One region of the Paenibacillus sp. FSL L8-0502 genome, then DNA from elsewhere that is predicted to be linked to it. Evidence: riboswitches for the same ligand, from Rfam matches in the RefSeq annotation. Region 1 holds a riboswitch; each other region holds the start of a gene.
What was found. Region 1 has a riboswitch for thiamine pyrophosphate ahead of thiC (phosphomethylpyrimidine synthase ThiC). Riboswitches for the same ligand answer to the same signal wherever they lie in the genome.
Positions count from the first base shown of each region.

Region 2: linked by a shared signal. The riboswitch ahead of NSQ57_RS02170 (ABC transporter substrate-binding protein) and the one ahead of thiC (phosphomethylpyrimidine synthase ThiC) in region 1 are both predicted to bind thiamine pyrophosphate.
Region 3: linked by a shared signal. The riboswitch ahead of NSQ57_RS13485 (thiamine phosphate synthase) and the one ahead of thiC (phosphomethylpyrimidine synthase ThiC) in region 1 are both predicted to bind thiamine pyrophosphate.
Region 4: linked by a shared signal. The riboswitch ahead of NSQ57_RS04740 (ECF transporter S component) and the one ahead of thiC (phosphomethylpyrimidine synthase ThiC) in region 1 are both predicted to bind thiamine pyrophosphate.

Region 1 covers NZ_CP151958.1:863,044-866,487, reverse strand. Annotated here, with positions in the region: gene NSQ57_RS03840 (hypothetical protein) at 418-570, shown strand; gene thiC (phosphomethylpyrimidine synthase ThiC) at 693-2,537, opposite strand; TPP riboswitch at 2,725-2,837, opposite strand; gene NSQ57_RS03830 (IclR family transcriptional regulator) at 2,993-3,444, opposite strand, start outside.
Region 2 covers NZ_CP151958.1:482,961-486,404, forward strand. Annotated here, with positions in the region: gene NSQ57_RS02165 (MTH1187 family thiamine-binding protein) at 1-43, opposite strand, end outside; gene NSQ57_RS02170 (ABC transporter substrate-binding protein) at 583-1,626, opposite strand; TPP riboswitch at 1,820-1,929, opposite strand; gene NSQ57_RS02175 (pyridoxamine 5'-phosphate oxidase family protein) at 2,200-2,634, shown strand; gene NSQ57_RS02180 (bifunctional 2',3'-cyclic-nucleotide 2'-phosphodiesterase/3'-nucleotidase) at 2,859-3,444, shown strand, end outside.
Region 3 covers NZ_CP151958.1:3,174,451-3,177,894, forward strand. Annotated here, with positions in the region: gene NSQ57_RS13470 (thiazole synthase) at 1-120, opposite strand, end outside; gene thiS (sulfur carrier protein ThiS) at 123-326, opposite strand; gene thiO (glycine oxidase ThiO) at 323-1,471, opposite strand; gene NSQ57_RS13485 (thiamine phosphate synthase) at 1,536-2,129, opposite strand; TPP riboswitch at 2,395-2,503, opposite strand; gene NSQ57_RS13490 (ABC-F family ATP-binding cassette domain-containing protein) at 2,598-3,444, opposite strand, start outside.
Region 4 covers NZ_CP151958.1:1,058,417-1,061,860, reverse strand. Annotated here, with positions in the region: gene NSQ57_RS04750 (energy-coupling factor transporter transmembrane component T) at 1-123, opposite strand, end outside; gene NSQ57_RS04745 (ABC transporter ATP-binding protein) at 98-1,549, opposite strand; gene NSQ57_RS04740 (ECF transporter S component) at 1,549-2,145, opposite strand; TPP riboswitch at 2,395-2,506, opposite strand; gene NSQ57_RS04735 (TatD family hydrolase) at 2,549-3,346, opposite strand; gene NSQ57_RS04730 (polynucleotide kinase-phosphatase) at 3,367-3,444, opposite strand, start outside.

The DNA of each region.
Region 1 (3,444 bases):
ATGGTATCTACTACCAAACATAAAGTCAATACAACTTTGACACTTTAATTCGCCACCAGACTGCCTCAATCCTGACTTGAGGATTCCGCAAAATCCTCCTTTTACAAGGTTATTCGACAAAAAAAACACAATCCCGACTACTAAACTAAGAAAACGGGCCTCAAGCCCTTGTTTTAGACCTAGGCACATTTTCCCCTAAAACGACCATCCTCCTAATCAGCATTTTGGACACATATGACCATCTTCCTGTTTTATGTCAAAAGCGTTTTACTTTGAAAAAATGTGGGTATAATGATTGAAACATAACCAAGCAACCTACATAGCATTACGACATCAAGTACATACAAATAGTCCTATACAGACGTCCAAAGCAACTCAATCTGAATTTGACAATATGGAATTGGAGGAATGATCTACATGAATACAATGAACTTAACCGTCCACACCCTGATGCCCTTTCACCACCAATACCAACGTGCCAACGCGGTGAGTATGCAGAAGAAAGAAGATAGCTCGGAGAAGAAGCTCAGCTTTCAGGACATTTTGAATGAAAAAATGGGTAAAAAATAAGGCGCCGTTTAACCGGTTGCATGACTCGCTTTACATAAGCCAAAAAGCCGTAGTTTCCTACATCGACTGTAGAGAACCACGGCTTTTTTTGATTCATGCGTTCCTAAACTCACACATTCGTTTTACTGACCGCCATCCCGATACTGCTCTGCCTTCTCACGCATCCCGGCAGCTACTGCTTCTTGAGTGTTCAGCCCCTTATCCGCTGCATAGGCGCGAATGTCCTGCGTGATGCGCATACTACAAAATTTGGGGCCGCACATCGAGCAAAAATGTGCTTCCTTGGCTCCCTCTGCTGGTAGCGTTTCATCATGGTAGGACAAGGCCCGCTCGGGATCAAGCGACAGATTGAACTGATCCCGCCAGCGGAACTCAAAGCGTGCCTTGGACAAAGCATCATCCCGCTGCTGCGCCCGTGGATGGCCCTTCGCCAGATCGGCAGCATGTGCTGCAATTTTGTAGGTAATGACACCCTCACGGACATCATCCTTATTCGGAAGACCCAAATGCTCCTTAGGCGTAACATAGCACAGCATGGACGTCCCGAACCAACCGATCATCGCCGCCCCGATGGCTGAGGTAATATGATCATATCCGGGGGCAATATCCGTCGTGAGCGGTCCCAAGGTATAGAAAGGAGCTTCCTTACAAATCTCCATTTGCAAATCCACATTCTCTTTGATTTTATGCATAGGGACATGTCCCGGCCCCTCAATCATGACCTGAACATCATGCTTCCATGCGATTTGCGTTAGCTCGCCCAACGTTTCCAGCTCTGCAAACTGTGCTTCATCATTCGCATCATAGATACTACCTGGACGTAGACCATCCCCGAGAGAAAAGGCCACATCATAGGCTTTCATAATTTCGCAGATTTCTTCAAAATGTGTATACAAAAAATTCTCCTGATGGTGCGCAAGGCACCAGGCTGCCATGATCGACCCGCCACGGGACACAATTCCCGTCATTCTATTCGCCGTCATCGGTATATACCGCAGCAATACACCCGCATGAATTGTAAAATAGTCCACTCCCTGCTCCGCCTGCTCGATCAGCGTATCGCGATACAACTCCCACGTCAGCGCTTCTGCTTCGCCGTTCACCTTTTCAAGTGCCTGATACAGCGGCACAGTTCCAATCGGTACAGGAGAATTCCGAATGATCCATTCACGTGTGGTATGGATATTACGGCCTGTGGATAGGTCCATAACTGTATCCGAGCCCCAACGCACAGCCCAGGTCATTTTCTCCACTTCCTCCTCAATCGAGGAGGTAACCGCAGAATTACCAATGTTCGCATTGATCTTCACGTGAAAATGACGCCCAATGACCATCGGCTCACTTTCCGGGTGATTGATATTCGAAGGCAAAATGGCTCGTCCAGCCGCCAATTCCTGCCGTACAAACTCAGGCTCCACCCCTTCGCGGATCGCCGCAAATTCCATTTCGGGCGTAATGATCCCTTGCCGTGCATAATGCATTTGCGTCACTGTACGACCTTGCGAAGCACGAAGCGGACGGTTGGTCACGCCGGGAAATTCAACTGTCTCCCGTTTGGAGCCAGGTTTCAGTCCATTATCCTCCGGTTTGACGGCGCGTCCCTCGTAAGCCTCCACATCGCCCCGTTCCAGTGCCCAAGCTCGCCGTAATGGAGGCAGGCCCTGACGGATATCGACCTGATAGGCTTCGTCAGTCATGGGACCGCTCGTATCGTACACACGCAATGGCTCATGATGCTCCGTGCCCTGCGGCGTATGTGTAGGATGAAGAGCAATTTCCCGCTCTGGGACGGCAATGTCCGGCCGCGAGCCTTGAATATATACCTTACGGCTCCCTGGAAAGGGCGTTACCCCACTGGCTTGCTCCCCGTTTGTCTTCTCTACCCCAACTTCCCTTGTTCCTGCCAACCTTACTTCTGCTGATTTAAATTCTGTTCCTTTTGTTCCTTCTACTTCTGTCGGCTTCATTGTCCATTCCTCCTGTTTCGATGAAATGACACACCGATCCGGAACCATTCCCAGGGTGGCGCTGATCTATGCAAAAAAGCCGGTTCCCGAGGGAACCGGCTAATCTAACGAGGCAGCTATCCAGACCGTGCACATGTGGAATAATCCTATTCCAATGCGTCACCGTAGACAGCAACTGCGTATACATTTCAATGGCCGATTACTTCCCTACGCTGGTATGATCCAGATCAGGTGCAAAGGGTCCGGAATCTTGCACGATTCCATCTCAGCCCGGCATTACAGGCTCCCCCAGTAACTGTGATACTTCTATTCACATGAGGCGGACATAACAGACATCCCGCCATCCTTATCAGATTACTTCAAATTTATGGCTTTGGCAACCCTTCTAGGTTCCATTTAGCAAGGAGACGCTCCTCATCAAATCACTCTGCTTGCTTCAACTGCATTCATTCTTGTTACGGAAGCATAAGCCCCATTTCCTTCGCCGCTTCGATCAAAATCGGAGCAAAGTCATGTAGCGTCTCGGGTGCAAGCCGACTGACCGGACCGGATACAGATAAAGCCGCAGTGACCTGTCCCTTCCGGTTCACAATTGGTGCTGCCACAGCAGCGGCCCCTGGCTCCCGTTCTTCATAGCTGGTCGCATAGCCCTTCTCGCGAATGTCCTGCAGCTGGGCTTTATAGACCTCCGCGTCTACCGAGGGCGGCCATTCATTCCCGCTTAGCAGGGCTTCCAGCTCCTGCGGCGGCATAAAGGCAGCCAGCACCTTACTGGAGGCTCCTACAGCCAGCGGCATACGCGCACCCACAGGCGCAACCCTGCGGATCGCCTGATTGCTCTGCACGGCTTGTATGCGAATACGCATGCTGCCGTCCCGTAAGTACAAGCTGACCGTTTCGCCCAGAC
Region 2 (3,444 bases), 380 kb from region 1:
GAGTTTTAGGGATTACTTGAATACTGAGCAGTGTATTAGCCATGCAAATTCACCTGTCCTTCATTTGGAGTGTTTTAGAGAAAATAGGGTGGTTTAAGGCGTTTGAGACCGCTCCGCGTTTCATTTGGTCTTACGATCGCTGTTGCAGGGGGATTCTTGGATTATTTAAGTTTTCAAAGGTAAGAATTCCCCTGCAAAGGCGAACGCTCCGCTTCTCCAGATTCAAATGAACCGCTCCGCTGCTGCCCGCCTTAAAAGCACCCTATTTTTAAAGCTGGTTTGTGCGGCATTTTTAACACACAAGCGCACCTACTTAGCGCTTAGATAATATGAAACTAAAGAATAAACCAAGTTGAACGAGAACGAAGTGGGCGGAATGGTGCTGTACAAGCGTTAGCGTTCGCTTTAAAAGCTTTCCGTAGGAAAGCTCGCTTCGGAAGCATAACCTCCGCGGATTTCTACATTAATCATAAGTTTTTATTAAGAAATCCGGGGCGGTGGCGATGGGAAGCACCATCCGACTGCGTAGTGGCGCTTCGTTCACTTCTCTAGTTCAGTCTTATTTAGCGTTTTAACAAATGGTCAGCGCTTGGGCAAGAAGTCGTTTGTGAAGGCTTTATCGACTTCCAAAGGCTTGCTGAGCAGCTTGCGTTCGTACATCCAGTCCGAATAGTTTTGCCATACCTCCGCTTTTTGCACACCCCATTGTGCGGCATCGTCCTGATAACGCGGGCTCAGCCATTTTTGGCTGGCAATTACCAGTTTTTTATCCAGCTCCGGTACAGCTTTGCTTAAAATGTCCGCGGCTTCTTCCGGATGAGCGATAGTGTATTCATAGCCTTGTGCGGTAGCATCCATGAACGCTTTAACCAGCTCGGGATCATTTTTTATCGTTTGTTCGTTGCTCACAATTACAGGCGTATAGTAATCGAGGCTTTTGGAATAATCTTTTACATACAGCATATCCAGAGGCTCACCTCGAAGCTGGGCCTCGATTCCGGTCCATGCGTAGAAAATCCAGGCAAAGTCGATATCCCGCTTCACGGCTGTAAAATAGTCTGCATTGCCCATGTTGACGATCTTCACTTTGCTCACATCGCCTTTGTCTGAATCCATGATGGATTTCATGACCGCTTCTTCTACGGGAGAGCCCCAACCGCCGTATTTTTTACCTTCAAAATCTTTCGGGCTTTTAATTCCGCGATCTACCGGGGCTGCGAAGCCTGAGGTATTATGCTGAATCACCGCAGCGATGGATACAAGCGGCACACCTTGCGTGCGGGCCTGTGTGACGCCTTCTTGGTAGCTGATACCAAAAGGTGCAGCATTAGAAGCAACCATTTGATCGGCTCCGCCTGAACCAGGTTGAACAATTTGGACATTCAAACCTGCTTTTTCGTAAAATCCTTTGTCCTTGGCGACATAGAGTCCCGTATGATTCGTATTGGGTGTCCAGTCGAGCACGATTTTAACATCTTTGAGCCCCTTTGCCGGAGTAGACGTTTGAGTGTCGGTAGCGGAAGCTGCTTCTTGGGATGTAGGGGGACTTCCACCGCAAGCGGTCAGGGTCAGGGCCATGAGCCACAGACTGATCAGTCCCAGGCTTAATATTTTCATGCGCTTCATCGTTAGTGTTCTCTCCTTTTGATTACCCGTTATCCATCCAATCAGACAGCTTAAGTTTCCCATTTTCATAAAAATAACATCTGCCGGACGCGATCTTTCCAACAACTTAATCCTCAACAAAAAAGCGCCCCGAGTTTCCGGGACGCTTGCGCTTGTATATACCAAAGTAAGGGATGGTCCTATGTAAAGAAGGCACATCTTGCTTAAGCATTCCTACGCTGGCATTACCCAGATCAGGTTGTAAGGGTCAGTGTCTTGGGACACACTCTCAGCCGGCCGATTCCAGCACCCCTGGCATTGTATGGTTTAATGGGTTCATTTATTCGGGTTTACTACGACGATTATATGCTTTGAATGCGGGTCTGTCCAGCATGAAGGGAGAGATAACGGTTCATTTGCCGAACGACAGGGTACACTTTTACTGTGAGCTTTGATCTGAAAATGAGTATGAATCAATCCGATTCGATCCGGTCATGTTATTTTCAGAACAGCTGCGCAGGTAGGTTCAGATGGGCTGGTGCCCAATGGCATGGCCGTAGAGAATTCTAATTCGTGAAAAGGAGTTGTTGTACTGTGGGTAAAACGGAAACATTGGATCGCAACCAACTGGAACAAGCCATTGTGAAGGCTTTGGATAACAACAAATTTTGTTCGTTAGGTACGGTAGAGGGTGGCAAACCGAAAGTACGCTATATGGCCCTTTTTAACGATGGAATGAACATTCATCTGGCGACAGATCGCAAAACGCATAAAGTGGATGAGCTAAAGGACAATCCGAATGCTTATCTGCTGCTGGGTTATGAGGTTGGCGGTACGAAGGAAGTTGTAGAAGTGGAGGCTACCGTCCAGATTACAGCTGATGAGGGGCTGCGCAAACAAGTGTGGAACGATTCCTTGAAGGAATGGTTCTCCGGACCGGATGATCCCGATTATGTCATTCTGGACGTGAATCCGACTCGCATTGAGTATGTGGGTCAGCAAACGGAGCGCCAGGTGTGGAAGAAATAATACGAATATAAATGGATAAACCAGTGAATCTCCGAGTTTTTATTAGGAGGTTTGCTGGTTTTTTTATGTTTGAGAAAAATAATTATTTTTTCATAAATAATTTTAAGTAAATGACTACTTTTTTGTCTGGCGTTGGATTAAAATAGAAATGGTGGGTTCAAGGCTTACATATATGTGCAAAAGTATGTATATGAGGCATACACCTTAATGAGGAGGGGTATATTTTGTTATTACGTAAAAATTGGTTTAAAGGGTTTACAGCAGCAGTTGTAGCTTGTAGCATGCTGGTGTTTTCGGCCGCTCCATCTTGGGCAGCTAACAAATCCCGCGATGAAGCTACGGTGAATCTGCGGATCATGGAAACAACGGATATTCATGCGTCCCTGATGAACTACGATTACTACTCGGACAAAGAAACCAACGAATATGGCTTGATTAACACAGCCGGACTAATCCAACAGGCGCGTAGTGAAGCGAGAAACAGCATGTTGTTCGATAACGGTGATTTATTGCAGGGCAATCCATTAGGTGATTATATGGCCAGAAATAAAACCTTCGAGAAAGAAGGCGGCGTCCATCCGGTCTACAAGATGATGAACTTGATGGGCTATGATGCGGCTACAGTGGGCAACCACGAATTCAACTATGGTCTAGGCTTTCTGGAGAAATCGCTCAAGGGAGCCGATTTCCCTTACGTAAATGCGAATGTTTATGTTGACAAGGGGGGTCAAGCTACTAAAAATTATTTTACCCCTTATCAGATTCTTGATAAAACAGTAACGGATGAAAAAGGTGATCAGCATACACTCA
Region 3 (3,444 bases), 2.3 Mb from region 1:
AAACGTCAATATTTCCGTCTCAGCAGCCTCTACGGCTTGGGATTGGATATCCAGATCAGAGAATTTTCCTGTTCCCAACAACAACCTCGAGGTAAAAGATGCTTTTCCAATGGTTAACATAATCAACCGCCTCCCACAAAATGTACAATCTCTAGGCAATCTCCATCTTTCAGTACCGCTTCATCATGATCTTCACGGGTCAATATATGCCGATTCAGCTCCACCACTACGGTTTTCACCTTTACATCAAGCTCATGTAGCAATTGATTCACATGAGTGATTCGATTAGAAAAGGTCAGGCTCTGGCCGTTAATCGTCAGCTTCATAAGCTTTTCTCCTTGAGGAGCTCAGAAGAAAAACTACTTATCCCAAGTTCTGCTGCACAAGCCCCATTAAGCATAGCTGCCATCGCACGCCCGGTAGCATCACTCAGCAGGACACCGTTACGATAATGCCCGACTGCAGCATATACGCCCTCGACCCCAGGAACAATGCCTATAAAAGGATGACCTGATACAGCCTGCGGACGTAAGCCCGCCCAAGCGCGTATAAAAGAAGCTTCACGGACGCGCGGCAGCCAGGCAGAGGCACGTGCCAGCAACCCCTCCAAGCCTCCTACGGTCACCTCTTCGTCATATTGATGTGGAAGGCTCGTTGCCCCAATCCAAAGCTCGTTATTCTGTTTAGGCACGAGGTAAATATCATCAGCATAAATGGTATATTCTAACGGGTGATCCTTCAAGGAGACCGCTACCGCTTCGCCCTTGACCGGATAAAGTGGATATTCAAACCCAACCTGCGCTAGCAATTTCATGCTATCCAAGCCTCCGGCAATAATGACCTGATCGCAGGAAAAAAAACCACTATCTGTACGGACACCGCAAATTCGACCATCCTGTATGACCAGTTGCTCTGCCTGTGTACCAGACCATACCGTTGCTCCCAGCACCGCAGCAGCACCTGCATAAGCACGGCAAAGCTGGACAGGAGCCACTTGTGTCTCCTTTGAACGATATATTGCCCCGATCGCTTGTTCATCCAAACCTGGAATTCGTCGGGCCAATTCTTTCGCATCCCACCAGATAGGAGAATCACCCTCTCGCGTTTTAGCAGCTTTCCAGCGTTTTTGGCCTTCAGTCTCCGTACGGAAAGGGGTCACAAACCCTTCAGTACGGAATTCCACCGAAATACCTGACAAACGCTCTAGATCACAGACAAGCTCAGGGAATGCATCTCGACTTATGCGAGCAAATCGTGATAGCTCAGAGCCGGTGAACTCTTCACTTTCCGCTGCCAGCATTCCAACCGCTGCTCCTGAGGCTCCCTCACCCGGGATCAATCGTTCCAGCATAATCGTACTTCTTCCCTCCTTGGCCACATGATAAGCAATGGAACTGCCGATGACACCTCCACCTATGACCAAGCATTCAGCGTGTCCAATCACTCTTTCCTCTGTGTGTATCTTTAGCATTTGTTCCGTATCTCCTCTCCATAAACCCTTCTGCTTTCAGCTTGCCTCTACTCTCGTTTTCTCGCTACAGGCTGTGAACTACAAGGTCTGCCATTCGCCTATACTCCATTGCAGCTGCAACGGGCGACTCAGCCTCCCATATACCAGACATCACCGCAATTCCGCTTGCTCCGGCCCTATAAAGCTCCGGGATATGATGCGGTTGTATGCCGCCTAGCGCAATCACCGGAATGTTTGACAGTCTGCAAATATGTTCAAGCTGAGCTAAACCCCGCGGTACAATACCGGGCTTACAATGGGTCTCATATACGTGACCATAAAGTACATAGTCCGCTCCTGCCCGCTCAGCAATTTGCATCTCCTCCAAGGAATGTACAGACACTCCACAGCGTGTACCCTTTGGAAGTAGGCTTTTCACATCCACAACAGGTAATCCATTAGCTGGTAATTGAACGGCTCCGACCAAAGTAAGTAAAGCTACATCCACACGATCATTTACTACAATTTGTTGCAAAGGAACTTCCTGCTCCACCAGGCTGCGAGTCAAAGAAAGCAATGCAGAGGCACCATTCTGTTTTAAACGTGCGTGTACATAATGAACATACGGACAAATCACAGCAGCCACTTGGGCGGCTTGTGCAAAAGTGCCCTTTTCCATCGAAATTGCGTGTAATTCGATTTTGTCTTCACCTCACATTGGACTAAAGGATCTAAGCTTAGCCAGCCACGTCTACCAGTAGGAATGAAAGGGGATTATATGTGAATCGTCTACGGAAGCTCGAACTACTTAAAATGAACGAAACGCAAAAAAACCACTTCCCCAAGGAAGTGGTTTAACGAACGTCCAATAATCGAACGGACCATGATATCCGTATACGTGTATCGTCCCACGCACAAACAAAAATAAAGATGGTGTTGCCTTGTTTGTACGGCGCTCACTTCCCTACGCTGGCATAACCCAGATCAGGTGCAAAGGGTCCGAAATCCATTTATTCCGTCTCAGCCGCATGGGCGGCTCCCCTAGTGTGACTATTTTATTGTATAAGCTAAAGATAGCTTAGCATATTTTTCTAATTCTGCAAACCCCACTTCGTGTGAAATTTGCTGGAACTGGATTTAGCTGATTTTAGTTAACTTTACTTGACCACTCTTCCACATTCCACGTTTTGGTTACCCAATCCTCGTAAAAGTCCGGTTCGTGAGATACAAGCAATACGGTCCCTTTGTATTCCTTCAAAGCACGTTTCAGCTCATCCTTTGCTTTAACATCCAAGTGGTTGGTAGGCTCATCGAACAGTACCCAGTTGCTTTCACGCATTAACAGTTTGCAAAGACGGACTTTAGCCTGTTCTCCACCACTGAGCGCAGATAGCGGACGCGTGATATGCTCATTTTTCAAACCGCAACGCGCCAAATGCGCTCGTACTTCATGCTGGTTCAAATGCGGAAATTCATTCCACACATCGTCAATCGGTGTAATTTTCTCCGCCTTTACTTCCTGCTCAAAATAAGCGGGCTGCAAAAAATCACCTTGATAGGTTTTTCCACTGATTGGCGGAATTTTTCCCAATATGGTTTTGAGCAATGTCGATTTACCGACACCATTATAGCCGACAATTGCAATCTTTTCGCCACGTTCAATCGTCATGGACATTTTAGGCAAAAGGGCATGTGTATAACCAATCTCAAAATCAATACCCTCAAATACCGTCTTTCCGCTTGCACGTGCCTCTTTGAATTGAAAGGTTGGTTTTGCGGCTTCTTCAGGCTTATCAATACGTTCGATCCGATCAAGCTGCTTTTCACGGCTCTTTGCTCGGCCTGATGTAGAGGCACGCGCTTTATTACGCTGAATAAAATCTTCCTGTTTCTTAATAAAATCCTGTTGCTTCTCATAAGCATCAATATGCTGGGCTTTGTTTAGATCCGCCATTTCGAGAAACTTTTCATAATTAGCTGAATAACGGGTCATC
Region 4 (3,444 bases), 200 kb from region 1:
AAACATGACATTCGGATCATGAATGACTATAACGACCACAAACAGGATGGAAAACATCACGAGCTTTAGGCCCGGATTCACGCGATGCAGCCATGTTTTATGATGGGGAAAGGACAGGTTCATACTGTAGTTCCCCTTTCTGAATCCGCCATGTATCGGTACAATATCGACGGACAATTTCCGGGTCATGGGTGACCATCACAATGGCCGTGCCCGCCGCTCTCAGCTGCTCCAACATATCCAGCATGACAAAGGTATTACGCGCATCCTGCCCAAAGGTCGGTTCATCGAGCAGCAGCACTTCCGGCTCACGAATCATAGCCGTAGCAATACTCAACCGCCTTTTTTGGCCTAACGAAAGCTGATACGGATGCCGCTCGTCCAGCCGCTCCAGTCCGAACTGTACGAGCATCCGATCGACCCGTTCCCGGCACTGTTCAACGGTATACAAGCTCTTGGGTAACGAATACTCTAGTTCCTTTCGTACGGTATGCGCTACAAATTGCAGCTCGGGATTTTGAAACGCGAACCCGATACGCTCTGCCAGTTGTTCTGTACTGCCTGCCTCAATTCCGCGCACGCTATAACGTCCCTGTGTGCGAAGTAAGCGCATCATGGAGAGCAGTAGCGAGCTTTTGCCAGCCCCGTTTTCACCAACCACGCCAATCCAGTCGCCAGGCTTCACCTGCGCATGCTCCACATAAATCACTGAACTTAAACCGCGGAGGCCGCTAAAATGTTCCAGCTCCAGCACATCAGTCCCCGCACCATTCTGTTGCGTCACTGCTTCACTCCAACGTGGCGAAGACGCTTCATTCCATACTCCCGGATACCACACGCCGTACTCGGACAATCCCTGCCGGTGCACATGAAATACTTCTTGGGCCCTTCCATCTGCAATGATCTCCCCTTGAGCAGAAAGCACCACAATCCGATCCACATCATGGACAATTTCATTAATTTTATGCTCCACAATCACCAGTGTCTGGTCTACCGAAATGTTGCGAATGGTATCCCACACCTGTGTAGTGCCTTCCTCGTCCAACAAAGCCGTGGGCTCATCCAGAAAAAGCACTTCTGGCTCCATAGCCAGCACAGACGCAATCGCCAGCCGCTGCTTCATTCCCTGTGACATGCTGCCAATGGGCATATGTATATCATCCGTCGATAGACCCACCTGTATCAGCAGCTCGCGAATACGGGATCGCATCTGCTCCCGGGGAACCTGATTATTTTCCAACACAAAAGCCAGTTCCTCATCTGCATATGACATACAGAACTGCGTATCAGGATCTTGAAATACAATACCTGAGACACTTGGGATTACAGCAGCATCGCATTTCATAGGCACTTCTATCGTGCGTGGAATCAGACCGCTTAACACTTGGAGCAGTGTTGATTTACCGCATCCACTCGGTCCCAGTAGCAGCAGCTTTTCCCCCTTGCGGACAGACAAAGACATATTGTGAAAAAGCAGCTCTTGCTCACCGGGGAATTTCAACCGTAGCCGGGTGATCGAAGCCACCACATCTTCGGTTGCCCGGCTCATCAATCCAGCCCCTTATAATCTTGTTCCGTTGCAGGCCTCAAACTTCGCGTGACTCCGGTTACCTCCAATGCCTTAGCCAGATAGAACGCGAATACCCCGGCAATCACAATACTGCCAATCATCCGAAATCCAATATACAAAACATAGTTCCAAGTCGATAGCTGATCAATATACCCGTAGCTGAAGTCTAAAATCAGAGAAGTGACAGCCGCCCCAGCCGCAGCTAGCGAAGCAACCCACAGGTTTGCGTTCCGATACAGAAAAGCCGCAAAAAACAGCTCCGCTCCCAAGCCTTGCAGCAGGCCATAGTACAAGGTGGACATACCCCATTCGCTTCCCAAAAAAGCACTGACCGTTGCCGCTGCCACCTCTGCCAAAATCGCAACACCCGGCTTGCGAATGATGAGATAAGCAAACGTACCTGCCATAAACCACATGCCATACATCAGTTGCTCGGCGTGTAGACCCAATGGTTTCATCAAATCATAGGCAGGTCCCCATATTTTGTAGATCAACCCGAACACAACAGCGATCACAATCGTGACCAAAATATCCGTCAGTTTCAACCCTTTGGACGCTCTTACAGCAGTATTCATTATTGCGTGCTCCCCTTTTTCCTTATAGTTGGCCTCTTGGCCATGAAAAAAAGCTTGTCTGGAGCTGAATCTCCAGGCAAGCTTTATGCGCAGTAAAAGGTGAAGCACCATACAAAACATCATTCGTCGATATGCCTTATATAACCAGTAGTCTAAACTACTACACTGATACCCAGCCAAGTCAGGATCAAGGTAAAATGCTAGGACATACATTGAATCTATCGACAACCGCAAAAAAAAGCGGCATTCCTGTATAGTGTTCTTGGTTTCTCTACGCTGGCATTACCCAGATCAGATTTCACGGTCAGTGGCAAGGGCCACCCTCTCAGCCTGACTTTCTCAAGCTCCCGACAATGCTTTTTAATTCACTATAATATATACCACATCTATGGCTTTGACAATCCTATAATCCGAAGAAACGTTTAGCCGTTTCCGTCGTCGCGATTTCGATCTCCATCATGCTTCGACCTGTACATTCGGCTATCGTAGCAGCAATGTGAGCGAGATACATGGGCTCATTACGCCCTTCTTTAGGCTTCACAGGCAAATTACGCGGGGTCAAAAATGGAGCATCCGTTTCAATCATCAGACGGTCCAAGGGAATATCTCTGACCAGTTCACGCAGATGCTTCCCCCGCCGTTCGTCGCAAATCCAGCCGGTGATTCCGATATACAGTCCCATTTCTACATACGTACGCAATTCCTGTTCCGTGCCGGTAAAACAATGCACTACCGCTTTATCGACAAGCCCTTGATACTCCCGAAGCATAGCGACAAAGTCCTCATGTGCATCTCGTTCATGCAGAAATAACGGCATTTTCAGCTCACCCGCCAGTTGGATTTGCTCGCCAAACCATCGGCGCTGCACATCACGTGGCGAAAAATCACGGTTATAGTCCAATCCGCATTCCCCTATGGATACGACCTGCGGCTGACCCGCCAACTGGCGGAGCTGCTGAATCGTGTCTGCACTGCAGTCTTTGGCATCATGGGGATGCACGCCAGCTGTCGCATACAGCTTGCCCGGATAACGCGCTGCATACTGAGAAGCTTCCCGACTGCTGCGGACACTGGTCCCGGTAATAATCAGCGGTGAAATCCCTACAGCCGCGGCTCTCTCTACCACCTGTTCCCGATCTGCATGAAACGAACGATGCATCAAGTTCACACCAATATCAATTAACGGTGTACCCCTTTCCATCTCAATCCCTCCCTCGCAAACTACAATCTTGGATCAATCGGCTCTGATTCCAGAGATAGTGCGGCAAGGACGCATTCATGAATACGATCTACCGTATC